2 regions of the Telluria sp. AZSoR62 genome follow, and region 1 is predicted to be linked to the other one. Evidence: predicted binding sites of a transcription regulator. Region 1 holds the regulator's gene; the other holds the start of a gene.
What was found. Region 1 encodes FliA, which starts transcription of late flagellar genes. Its sites were predicted from a motif close to CTAAAGTTTNNNNNNNNNNNGCCGNTA; they were not measured.

Region 1 (5,001 bases):
CCTTTTCCCCTTCCTTCTCCCCCGATGGTTTCCGCACGGCATCGCCAATAATACGATCTATGGACGGGCGGTTTCGCCTGCAACAGAACATAGAACAGACCAGCGAAGTGCGGAGAACAACGATGAACGTGAAGAAATTTACAGCGGCTACCTCCCGTGACGCCTTGCGCAAGGTGCGCGAGGCACTCGGTCCTGACGCAGTCATCCTGTCCAACCGTCCGGTCGACGGCGTGGTCGAGATCCTGGCGCTGGACAACGACGACGTCGCCTCGCTGTCCGCGCCGAGCATCGAACAAGCCCAGCCGCAATTCCAGGCCTTCGACACCGACTTCGACCCGGAACCGGTCTTTTCCCGCGCCCCTGCCTTCGCCGCTCCCGAACCACGCCAGGCCGCTCCGCGCGCCGCCCAGCCGCAGATGGAGCCGTTCGCCGGCCAGCCTTATGTCGAGCGCCGCGCCGCGCCTGCCCCGGTTGCCGAGGAAGTGCCGCCGACCTACGAAAACCGCCGTGCCCCGGCTGCAGCGCCGGCCATCGACATGGCCGCCATGAGCTCGATGATGAGCGCCGCGATCGCCCAGGCCAAGGAATCGGCCACGCTCGAAATGAGCGGCATGATGAATGAAATCCGCGCCATGCGCGGCATGATGGAAACCCAGCTGGCCGAGCTGTCGTGGAACGCCGGCTCGCAGCGCGAACCGCAGAAGAACGCCGTGCTGCGCGAGATGCTGGCCGCCGGTTTCTCGGCCACCCTGGCGCGCTACCTGATCGACAAGATGCCGGCCACGAAGGACGCGGCCGAAGCCCTGCGCTGGATCAAGACCGTGCTGGCCCGTAACCTGACCACCATCGCCAACGAAGACGACCTGCTCTCGCGCGGCGGCGTGTTCGCCCTGGTCGGCCCGACCGGTGTCGGCAAGACCACCACCACCGCCAAGCTGGCCGCCCGCTGCGTGATGCGCCACGGCGCCGACAAGCTGGCCCTGATCACCACCGACGCCTACCGTATCGGCGGCCACGAGCAGCTGCGCATCTACGGCAAGATCCTGGGCGTGATGGTGCACTCGGTGAAGGACGAAGCCGACCTGCGCATCGCCCTGAAGGAACTCAAGAACAAGCACACCGTGCTGATCGACACCATCGGCATGTCGCAGCGCGACCAGATGGTGACGGAACAGGTGGCCATGCTGAGCGAATCCGGCGCCGACGTGAAACGCCTGCTGTGCCTGAACGCGACCTCGACCAACGAGACCCTGAACGAAGTGGTGCGCGCCTATCAAGGTTCGGGCCTGGCCGGCTGCATCATGACCAAGCTGGACGAAGCCGCTTCGATCGGCAACGTGCTCGACGTCGTGATCCGCCAGAAGCTGAACCTGCACTACATCTCGAACGGCCAGCGCGTGCCGGAAGACCTGCACCTGGCCGACCGCGCCATGCTGGTCGACCGCGCCTTCCGCAGCAAGGCCGCCGGCAACGGTTTTTTCGACGCCGACCTGCCGCTGATGATGGCCGCCGCCGGCGCCAACGCAGGCAACCTGCACAACGACCGTTCGCTGCGCGAGGTGTCCCTTGGCTAGTTTCGATTTCGACCAGGCCGAAGGCCTGCGCCGGATGCTGCAGGGCCCGCGCCCGCGCATCGTGACTTTTCTTTCCGCTACCCCCGAAGACGACAAGGGCGCCATGCTGGTCAACCTGGGCGCCTCGCTGTCCCAGGCCGGCAACGACGTGCTGATCGTCGACGCCTGCGAGCGCGAGTATGGCGTGGCCCGGCGCCTGGGCATCAGCCGCGCCGCCGCGCTGACCAACGTGGCGCGCCAGGAATGCGGCCTGAACCAGGTGCTGCACGCGGTGCCGCAGGGCTTCTCGGTGGCTTCGCTCGGCAGCCCGCAGCGCGCCGACGACGCGCGCCGCCTGGGCAAGACCTTCGACGTGCTGGTCAAGCAGGCCGGCATCGTGATGGTCGACGCCGAACTCGGCCCGGACGGCGAATTGCCGCTGCCGCTGATGGCCAGTTCCGAGATCGTGGTGCAGGTCTCCACCAGCGCCGCATCGATCACGAATGCCTACGCCTTGATCAAGCATTTGTCGCACCAGCTGGGCCGCCGTCCTTTCGGCATCCTTGTTACCGGCGCGACAGAGGCGGAAGCCAAGGTTGTATACGATAATATGTCTACCGCGGCAACACGCTACCTGGCGGTGACCCTCAATTCGATGGGCTCGGTACCGGCCGACGAATACCTGCACCGCGCCGCGCGCCTGGGGCGCGCCGTGGTCGATGCCTTCCCGCTGGCGGGCGCATCGGTTGCTTTCCGCCAGCTGGCAGGCAAGTTCGCGCTGCACGCGATGCCGCAGCTGGGCCGGGGAGGCGGCGCACATTTCGGGTCCTGACCTGCTAGAGAAGAAGAGAAGACAAGCAACGCATGTACACGGTCAAAGGGAAAGCGGACAAGAACCATTTGCTGACGGAGCACATGCCGTTGGTGAAGCGTCTTGCCCACCACATGAAGGCCAAGCTGCCGCCTTCGGTGGAAGTCGATGACCTGGTGCAGGCGGGCATGATCGGCCTGCTCGACGCGATCAACCGCTACGAGGACAACCACGGCGCCCAGTTCGAGACCTATGCGGTGCTGCGCATCCGCGGCGCCATGCTCGACGAACTGCGTTCGAGCGACTGGATGCCGCGCAGCACCCGCCAGAACATGCGCAAGGTCGAGGCTGCGATGGAAGCGCTGCAGCAGCGCCTCGGCCGCCCGGCCAGCGAATCGGAAATCGCCAAGTCGCTCAAGATCTCGCTGTCCGAGTACCAGGACATGCTGGGCGACGGCGGCGGGCACCAGCTGCTGTACTACGAGGATTTTCACGACGAAGAGGGCAGCGACAGCTTCCTCGACCGCTATGCGGTCGACGACGCCGACCCGCTGCGCTCGCTGCTCGACACCGACTTCCGCCAGGCCGTCATCGACGCCATCGACAAGCTGCCTCCGCGCGAGAAGATGCTGATGGGCCTGTACTACGAGGAAGAACTCAACCTGAAGGAAATCGGCGCGGTCATGGGCGTGAGTGAATCGCGCGTGTCGCAGCTGCACACCCAGGCGGTGTCGCGGCTGCGTGCCTCGCTCAAGGAGCAATTATGGACTGGGCCAGCGTAGCGGGACTGGTGCTCGCGCTGGCGGGCATCCTGGTGGGCCATACGCTCGACGGCGGCAAGTTCGCCTCGCTGATCCAGCCGGCCGCGTTTGCCATCGTGGTGGTCGGCACCTTCGGGGCCGTGCTGCTGCAAAGCGAAACCCGCAGCTTCCTGCATGGGATGCGCATGCTGCGCTGGGTGTTCTTCCCGCCGAAATCGGGCCGCGACAAGCTCTCGCGCGAGATCGCGCTGTGGAGCCTGACGGCGCGCCGCGACGGCCTGCTCTCGCTCGAGCAGTACATGGGCACGCAGGACAAATTCGTCCAGAAGGGCCTGCGCCTGGTGGTGGACGGCATCAACCCCGACAAGATCCGCAGCCTGCTCGAGAGCGAAATCAGCGCCTACGAATTCGCCCAGCGCCAGGCCGCGCGCATCTGGGAATCGGCCGCCGGCTATTCGCCGACCATCGGCATCCTGGGCGCGGTGCTGGGCCTGATCCACGTGATGGAGAACTTGTCGGACCCGTCGCGCCTGGGTTCGGGCATCGCGGTCGCCTTTGTCTCCACCGTATATGGCGTGGGCCTGGCCAACCTGTTCTTCTACCCGGTCGGGAACAAACTGAAGGCCATCGTCACCGACAAGGTGACCCAGTACGAGATCCTGGCCGAAGTCTTCCACGACCTGGCCAGCGGCGACCATACCCGCGTGGTCGACGAGCGCGTGGCCAGCCTCCTGATGCGCCACTAGGCGCTGGACCATGGCGCGCAAACGCTACGACGATCATTCGGCTTCCGGCGAGCACCACGAGCGCTGGCTGATTTCCTACGCCGACTTCATCACGCTGCTGTTCGCCTTCTTCGTCGTGATGTACGCGATTTCCATCGTCAACGAAGGCAAGTACGCGGTGCTGTCCGAAGCGCTGGGCGACGCCTTCGGCGGGCGCAGCCTGGCGCCGCAGGCGGCCACGCGCGTGGAGCCGGCGCTGCCGCTGTCGCACATCGTCAACCGCAAGCGCATCGAGGCCGCACGGCGCGACCGCCAGCGCCTGGAGACCCTGTCGAAAGACCTGTCGGCGACCCTGCTGCCGCTGGTGAAATCGGGCCAGGTGCGCGTGACCCAGAACGCGCGCGGCATCAGCATCGAGATCAATGCCAGCGCGCTGTTCGACCAGGGTGACGCGGTGCTGCAGCCGGACGCGCGCGCGGTGCTGCGCGAGGTGGCCGGCCTGCTGAAAGACGATCCGCACATGGTCGAAGTCGAAGGCCATACCGACAACCTGCCGATCGCCACGCCCCAGTATGCATCGAACTGGGAGCTGTCGGCGGTACGCGCGGCCAGCGTGGTGCGCCTGTTCATCGAGGGCGGCGTACAGGAGCAGCGGCTGTCGGCGATCGGCCATGGCGCGACGCGGCCGGTGGCGCGCAACGACAGCCCCGTCAACCAGGCGCGCAACCGGCGCGTTGCGGTGATGATCCTGGCCGCGACGCCCGAGCCGCCGCCCACGGCCCTGAAATAAAATGTCATTTTTGCCGTCTGTTTGAAATATTCTTTCAAGGAGTGCGCATGCATGTCAAACCCATCCTTGCCCTGCTGGTCCTTGCCCTGGGCGGCCTCGTGAGCGCCGTCGGCGCCGTGGAAAAAGACGCGGCCGTGCGCCACCAGCTCGAAGTCGAGACCACCGGCGGCCAGGTGCGGGTGCGCCTGACGGTCGAGAACCATGGCGAGACCACGATCTATGTGCCGCGCGAAGTCGCCGCCGAAGACGAACTCACGGGCCGGCGTTTCGAGGTGCTGGACATGCAGGGCGCCACGCCCGGCAAGCCGCTTGACTACACCGGCATGATGGTCAAGCGCAGCGCGCTCACGGCCCAGGATTA
Region 2 (5,001 bases), on a different contig from region 1:
TGAGTTGCGCGCTGCTGGCCGGCGCCGCTTCGGCGGCCGAGCTCGGTGAGCCGCGCGTGGGCTCGTTCATCGGCCAGCCGCTGGTGGCCGACATCGAGCTCACCATGCTGGAAGACGCCGCCACGCCGGTACAAGTCCGCCTGGCCAGCCCGAACGTCTACCACGGCGCGCATATCGCGATGCCGCCGGTGCTGTCCACGCTCACGTTCTCCGTCATGCGGCGCGATGGCAAGCAATTCCTGCATGTGACTTCCCTGAAGCCGGTCGACTCGGCCCACCTGCACCTTTATCTGGAGCTGGGCGACGGGTCGCAGCGTGGCGTGCGCCTGGCCACCTTGTGGCTGTCCCCGGATCCGCAACCGGCGCCCCCGCCGCTGCCGGTCGTGGCGCTTGCGCCGCCTGTCGTGGCAAAGCCGGTCCCGGCCAAGGCCGTCTTGGCGGAGCCGATGCCGGCCAACAAGCCCGCGCCTGCACCGAGCCGTCCCAAGCCGACGTTGGTGGCGCCGCCGCCCAAGCCGGCGCCGCCTGCGGCGCCGAAGCCGGCGCCAGCACCCACGCCGGCGCCGGCCGCCTGCGTCGCCCAAGTCCAGCCCGAGCAGAACGCCTGCGCCGCCCTGGGCGTGAAGAATGCGAAGCTGCACGAGCAGCTCGGCCAGCTCGAGGGCAAGGTCAAGCAGCTGCAGGCCGCGATGGGCACGGCGGCGGCTGCGCCCGTGCAGCCAGTCAGGCCCTACAAGCTGAAGAAGAAAAAGCTGGAGCCGCCGCCGCCCGAGGCGGACACGCCCTGGCTGCTGGTGGGCGGCGCCATTGCCGGCGTGCTGGCCCTGCTGGCGGGCCTCTTCGCGCTGGCGCGCCGCAAGAAGGCAGGCAAGCGCAAGCCTGTCCCGCGCCGCGCCGAGCCGACCGTTCCCCTTGGCGCGCGCCTGAAAGCGCGGCTGGGCAGCCTGGGCAAGGCGTCCAGGACGCCCGCGCCGGCCGCGCGCGCGGCTGCGCACGACTCGTCTACACAAGTTTGAGATTTGCGTTATACTAAAAATGTGGTCGTTTAGATCACAAACGGCACAGAGGCCTGGCGCAGCCACCACCGATAGCGTGGCGCGGAAAGCAGGCAAACGTTGAAGAAACGCCTGTGTCCGGAAGCAGTTCGTGAGCCGGCCAAGGCAGCGAACGCCGGATGCAACCGGCAAGAGGCGACGCCAGGAGATACCTGGTGCTCGCTCTCCCGAATTCCTCGCCCGGGCGGCTGCCCGGGTGCGAACGAAAGCGCCTGCGGGCGCTTTTGTCATTTCCGGCGTCTTGTTATGCCATGCAAAGCGCATGACGGCCAGCCTGCTGCGCACTGATCGGCGCTACAATCGCGGGTACAAGAATAGCCGCACATTATGAAAAACTGGATCAATCGTTTGATGGGCAGCGCCGATAGCCAGGCCGCCGCCGAGATAGCCGCCGCGCAGCCCGACGCCGCCGCGCCGGACGCGCCGCCCGACGCCGCCCAGGCCGACGAACTGTATTACCGCTGGCTGCTGGGCCCGGCCGGGTTCGACGCGCCTGCGGAGACCGAACAATTGATCCTGGAACAGGTGCGCAGCGTGGCGCAGAACCCGGCCGTGGCCGCCGAGCTGGTGCCGCGGGTGCCCGAACTGATCCCCAAGCTGCTGCGCAGCCTGCGCGACGAGAGCGTGACCACCGGCGAATTGTCGCGCCAGGTGGCAGAAGACGTGGTGCTGGTGGCCGACGTGCTGCGCGAAGCAAACAGCGCCTATTACCGCCCGATTACCCCGATCAAGACCCTGGACGCCGCCATCATGCTGCTGGGGCAGAACGGCCTGCGCATGCTGCTGGCGCGCGTTGCCTTCCGTCCGGTGATCCGGATGCAGGAAGCCGGCTTCGCACGGCGCGCGGCGCCGCTGGTCTGGAACCATTCCGAGAAATGCGCGGTGGCGGCCAGCCTGATGGCGCCGGGGCTGACGGCCGATATCTTCGAGTCCTGCCTGGCCGGGCTGATGCAGGATGTGGGGCTGATCGTGGCCTTCCGGCTGGCCGACCGGGTCTGCCAGAACGGCAAGGTGCCCAGATCGCCGGCCTTCGGCATGGAGCTGCTGGCGCGCAGCCGGCAATTGTCGGCCGTGATCGCCACGCACTGGGATTTCCCGAACGGCGTGACCGATGCGATTGCGCTGGCGGGCGATCCGGGCGGATCGAGCCTGGCCCAGGCGTTGGCGCAGGGCGACCATATCGCCAAGCTGCGGATCCTGATCGATGCGGGGATGCTGTCGGAGGACGATGCGCTGGTGGCGGAGGGCTTGAACAGTTTCCAGCGGCGCTGCCTGGGGAAGCTGAGTAACCTCGAAGAGTAGGGTGGCAAGTTCCTTGGCCACGCGGTGCTCGTTCAGGGCTCCGTTCTCGCGCCGGATGATGCAAGCGCAAACTATCGCCGCGTGGGCAGGAAACCTGCCCACGCTACGGGGGACGGCAATTCAAATATCGGCCGCTAGAGGCAATAAAAAAGCACCCGCAGGTGCCTTGAGCTGTATTCCGTACCGATCAATGCGCGCACATCGCGCGATCCAGCTGGCCCATCCAAGGCTCGGTCACGTCGCGGATCGCGCGGTCGTTGGCCATCAGCTGCTTGATCAAATCGATCTTGCGCTGGCGCTTGGCGCCGTCCAGGGCCGGCACGCCGCAGATCGCGGCGCCTGCGGCCACGCTTGCCTGGACGTTCAGCTTGTCGAAAGCGGTCCATTCGCCTGCCTGCGCCGCATGCTTCATCTGGCCCGTCAGGCCGGCGAGGTTTTCGTACATCGAGAGAACGTCGTTCGATTTCATGTTAGCACCGAGGCAAGGTTCGCCGGCTGGATTACCGGCTATCTAAGGCATTTACGGATGGGCTGTCGGGAACTTGAGGGTTTTCTTCGAAAATAATTAAAATATTTTTCGCGGGCCATGAATGTTGTCAGTCATGCATGGTCAATCGCGGGTGCATGGGCCAGAATGCCCATCGCCATTCCTTGAATTCAGCAGTTTGGCCGCGTTTTATGCAGTCTGTCGCATTCCAGGGGCAGGGCGCAGCCGGCATGCTTACCCTGCAGGCTGGGTTCTTGCGCCAGGGCGCGAGGCCGACATCAAATAAAAACAGATTCGAGAGAGAACTCTATGAGAGACATGCTAGTGGCGCGCGCCGCGGCGGCCGCGTTCGCGCTGACCGCGGCCACGGCCCAGGCCGAGGCGCCGTTTTCGTTCGCGGCCACGCCGGGCAAGCTGCCCAAGGACGTGATTCCGCTGCACTATGACGCCCATATCATGCCCGACGTCGCCGGCAACAGCTTCCGCGGCCAGCAAACGGTGGAGATCGAGGTCCTGAGCCCGACCTCGACCATCATGCTCAACGCGGACAACCTGGAGATCGACGCGGCCAGCCTGTCCGGCAGGGGCATCGGCAAGCTCGCCTTGAACCCGGTGCTGGACAAGGCGCAGCAAACCCTGCGCTTCGACCTGTCCACGCCGCTCGCGCCGGGTAAGTACGAGCTGGCCATGCGTTTTCGCGGCCAGATCAACCGCGAAGGGCGCGGCCTGTTCTACGTCAACTACAAGGCGGGCGGGGCGGACAAGAAGCTGATCGCCACCACCATGGCCCCGAGCGACGCGCGCCGCATGCTGCCGACCTGGGACGAGCCGGCCTTCCGCGCCCGCTTCAAGCTGACGGTCGACGTGCCGGGCCATTTCAAGGCGTATTCGAATACCCCGATCGAGAAGCAGGAAAAACTCGCGGGCGGCGTGCAACGCATTTCCTTCGGCACGACCCCGAAGATGCCGAGCTACCTGGTGGTGCTGGTGGCGGGCGAGCTGGAGCGCCTCGCCGGCAAGCAGGACGGCGTCGACATCGGCATCGTCACCACCGAGGGCAAGCTCGGCTCGGCCGTGTTCCCGCTGGCGGCCACGCGCGATTTGCTGCATTACTTCAATAACTACTTCGGCATCCCGTATCCGCTGCCGAAACTCGACCAGATCGCGATTCCCGGCGGCTTCAATGGCGCCATGGAAAACTGGGGCGCGGTGGTCTACAACGAGCCGACCCTGCTGTACGACCCGAAGAAAAGCCCGGAAAAGGTCAAGAAATTCACCTTCAACATCAACGCCCACGAGGTCGCGCACCAGTGGTTCGGCAACCTGGTCACCATGGCCTGGTGGGACAACCTGTGGCTCAACGAAGGCTTTGCTTCCTGGATGGCGTCCAAGGCGACCCAGCACTTCCATCCGGAATGGCGTCCCTACCTGGACAGCGTGGCCGAGCGCGAATACGTGATGAACCTGGATGCACGCAAGACCACGCACGCGATCCAGACGCCGATCGACACCGAAGCGCAGGCCGCGGCGGCTTTCGATGCCATTACCTACGAAAAGGGCGAAGCCTTCCTGCGCATGCTCGAGGCCTACCTGGGCGAAGACTCCTTCCGCAAGGGCATGCGCGCCTATATGGCCAGGCACCAGTATTCGAATACGACCTCAGCCGACCTGTGGGCGGCGCTGGAAAAAGCTTCCGGCAAACCAGTGGCCAAACTGGCCTCGGACTGGACCACCCAGCCGGGCTTCCCTTTAATTAAAGTGGAGCAGGTCTGCGAGGACGGCAAGCGCAAGGTCACGCTGTCGCAGGAACAGTACCGCCTGGACGAGCCGCCCGTCGAAAAGCGCCTGTGGAACGTGCCGCTGCAGGTCGGCACCGTCAACGGCAAGGCCTGGTACACGCTGCTGTCCGGCCCCAGCACCACGCTGACCCAGGCCAGCTGCGAGGGCGCGCTGGTGGTCGATCCTTACAGCGTGGGCTATTTCCGCCTGCATTACGACCCAACGAGCTTCCGCGCGCTGGCCGAGCAGGCCCCGCGCCTGCGCGACAGCACGCGCTTGCGCCTGCTGGCCGACACCTGGAGCCTGGCCTCGAACGGCCGCATGGGCCTGGACGGCTACCTGAACCTGGTGCGCCGCTACGGCGAGGAGCCGCGCCTG

Region 2: a site for FliA is predicted at 2,878-2,904, ahead of AC3XQU_RS09970 (flagellar protein FliT). Genes of this name have one in related genera too.

The regions. Positions count from the first base shown of each region.
Region 1 is NZ_JBYTST010000001.1:6,152-11,152, reverse strand. It holds gene flhF (flagellar biosynthesis GTPase FlhF) at 123-1,574, shown strand; gene AC3XQU_RS00055 (MinD/ParA family ATP-binding protein) at 1,567-2,385, shown strand; gene AC3XQU_RS00050 (RNA polymerase sigma factor FliA) at 2,418-3,146, shown strand; gene AC3XQU_RS00045 (flagellar motor protein) at 3,128-3,871, shown strand; gene motD (flagellar motor protein MotD) at 3,882-4,640, shown strand; gene AC3XQU_RS00035 (hypothetical protein) at 4,688-5,001, shown strand, end outside.
Region 2 is NZ_JBYTST010000005.1:106,377-111,377, reverse strand. It holds gene AC3XQU_RS09980 (type IV pilus assembly protein FimV) at 1-1,016, shown strand, start outside; gene AC3XQU_RS09975 (HDOD domain-containing protein) at 1,383-2,357, shown strand; gene AC3XQU_RS09970 (flagellar protein FliT) at 2,545-2,826, opposite strand; gene AC3XQU_RS09965 (M1 family metallopeptidase) at 3,154-5,001, shown strand, end outside.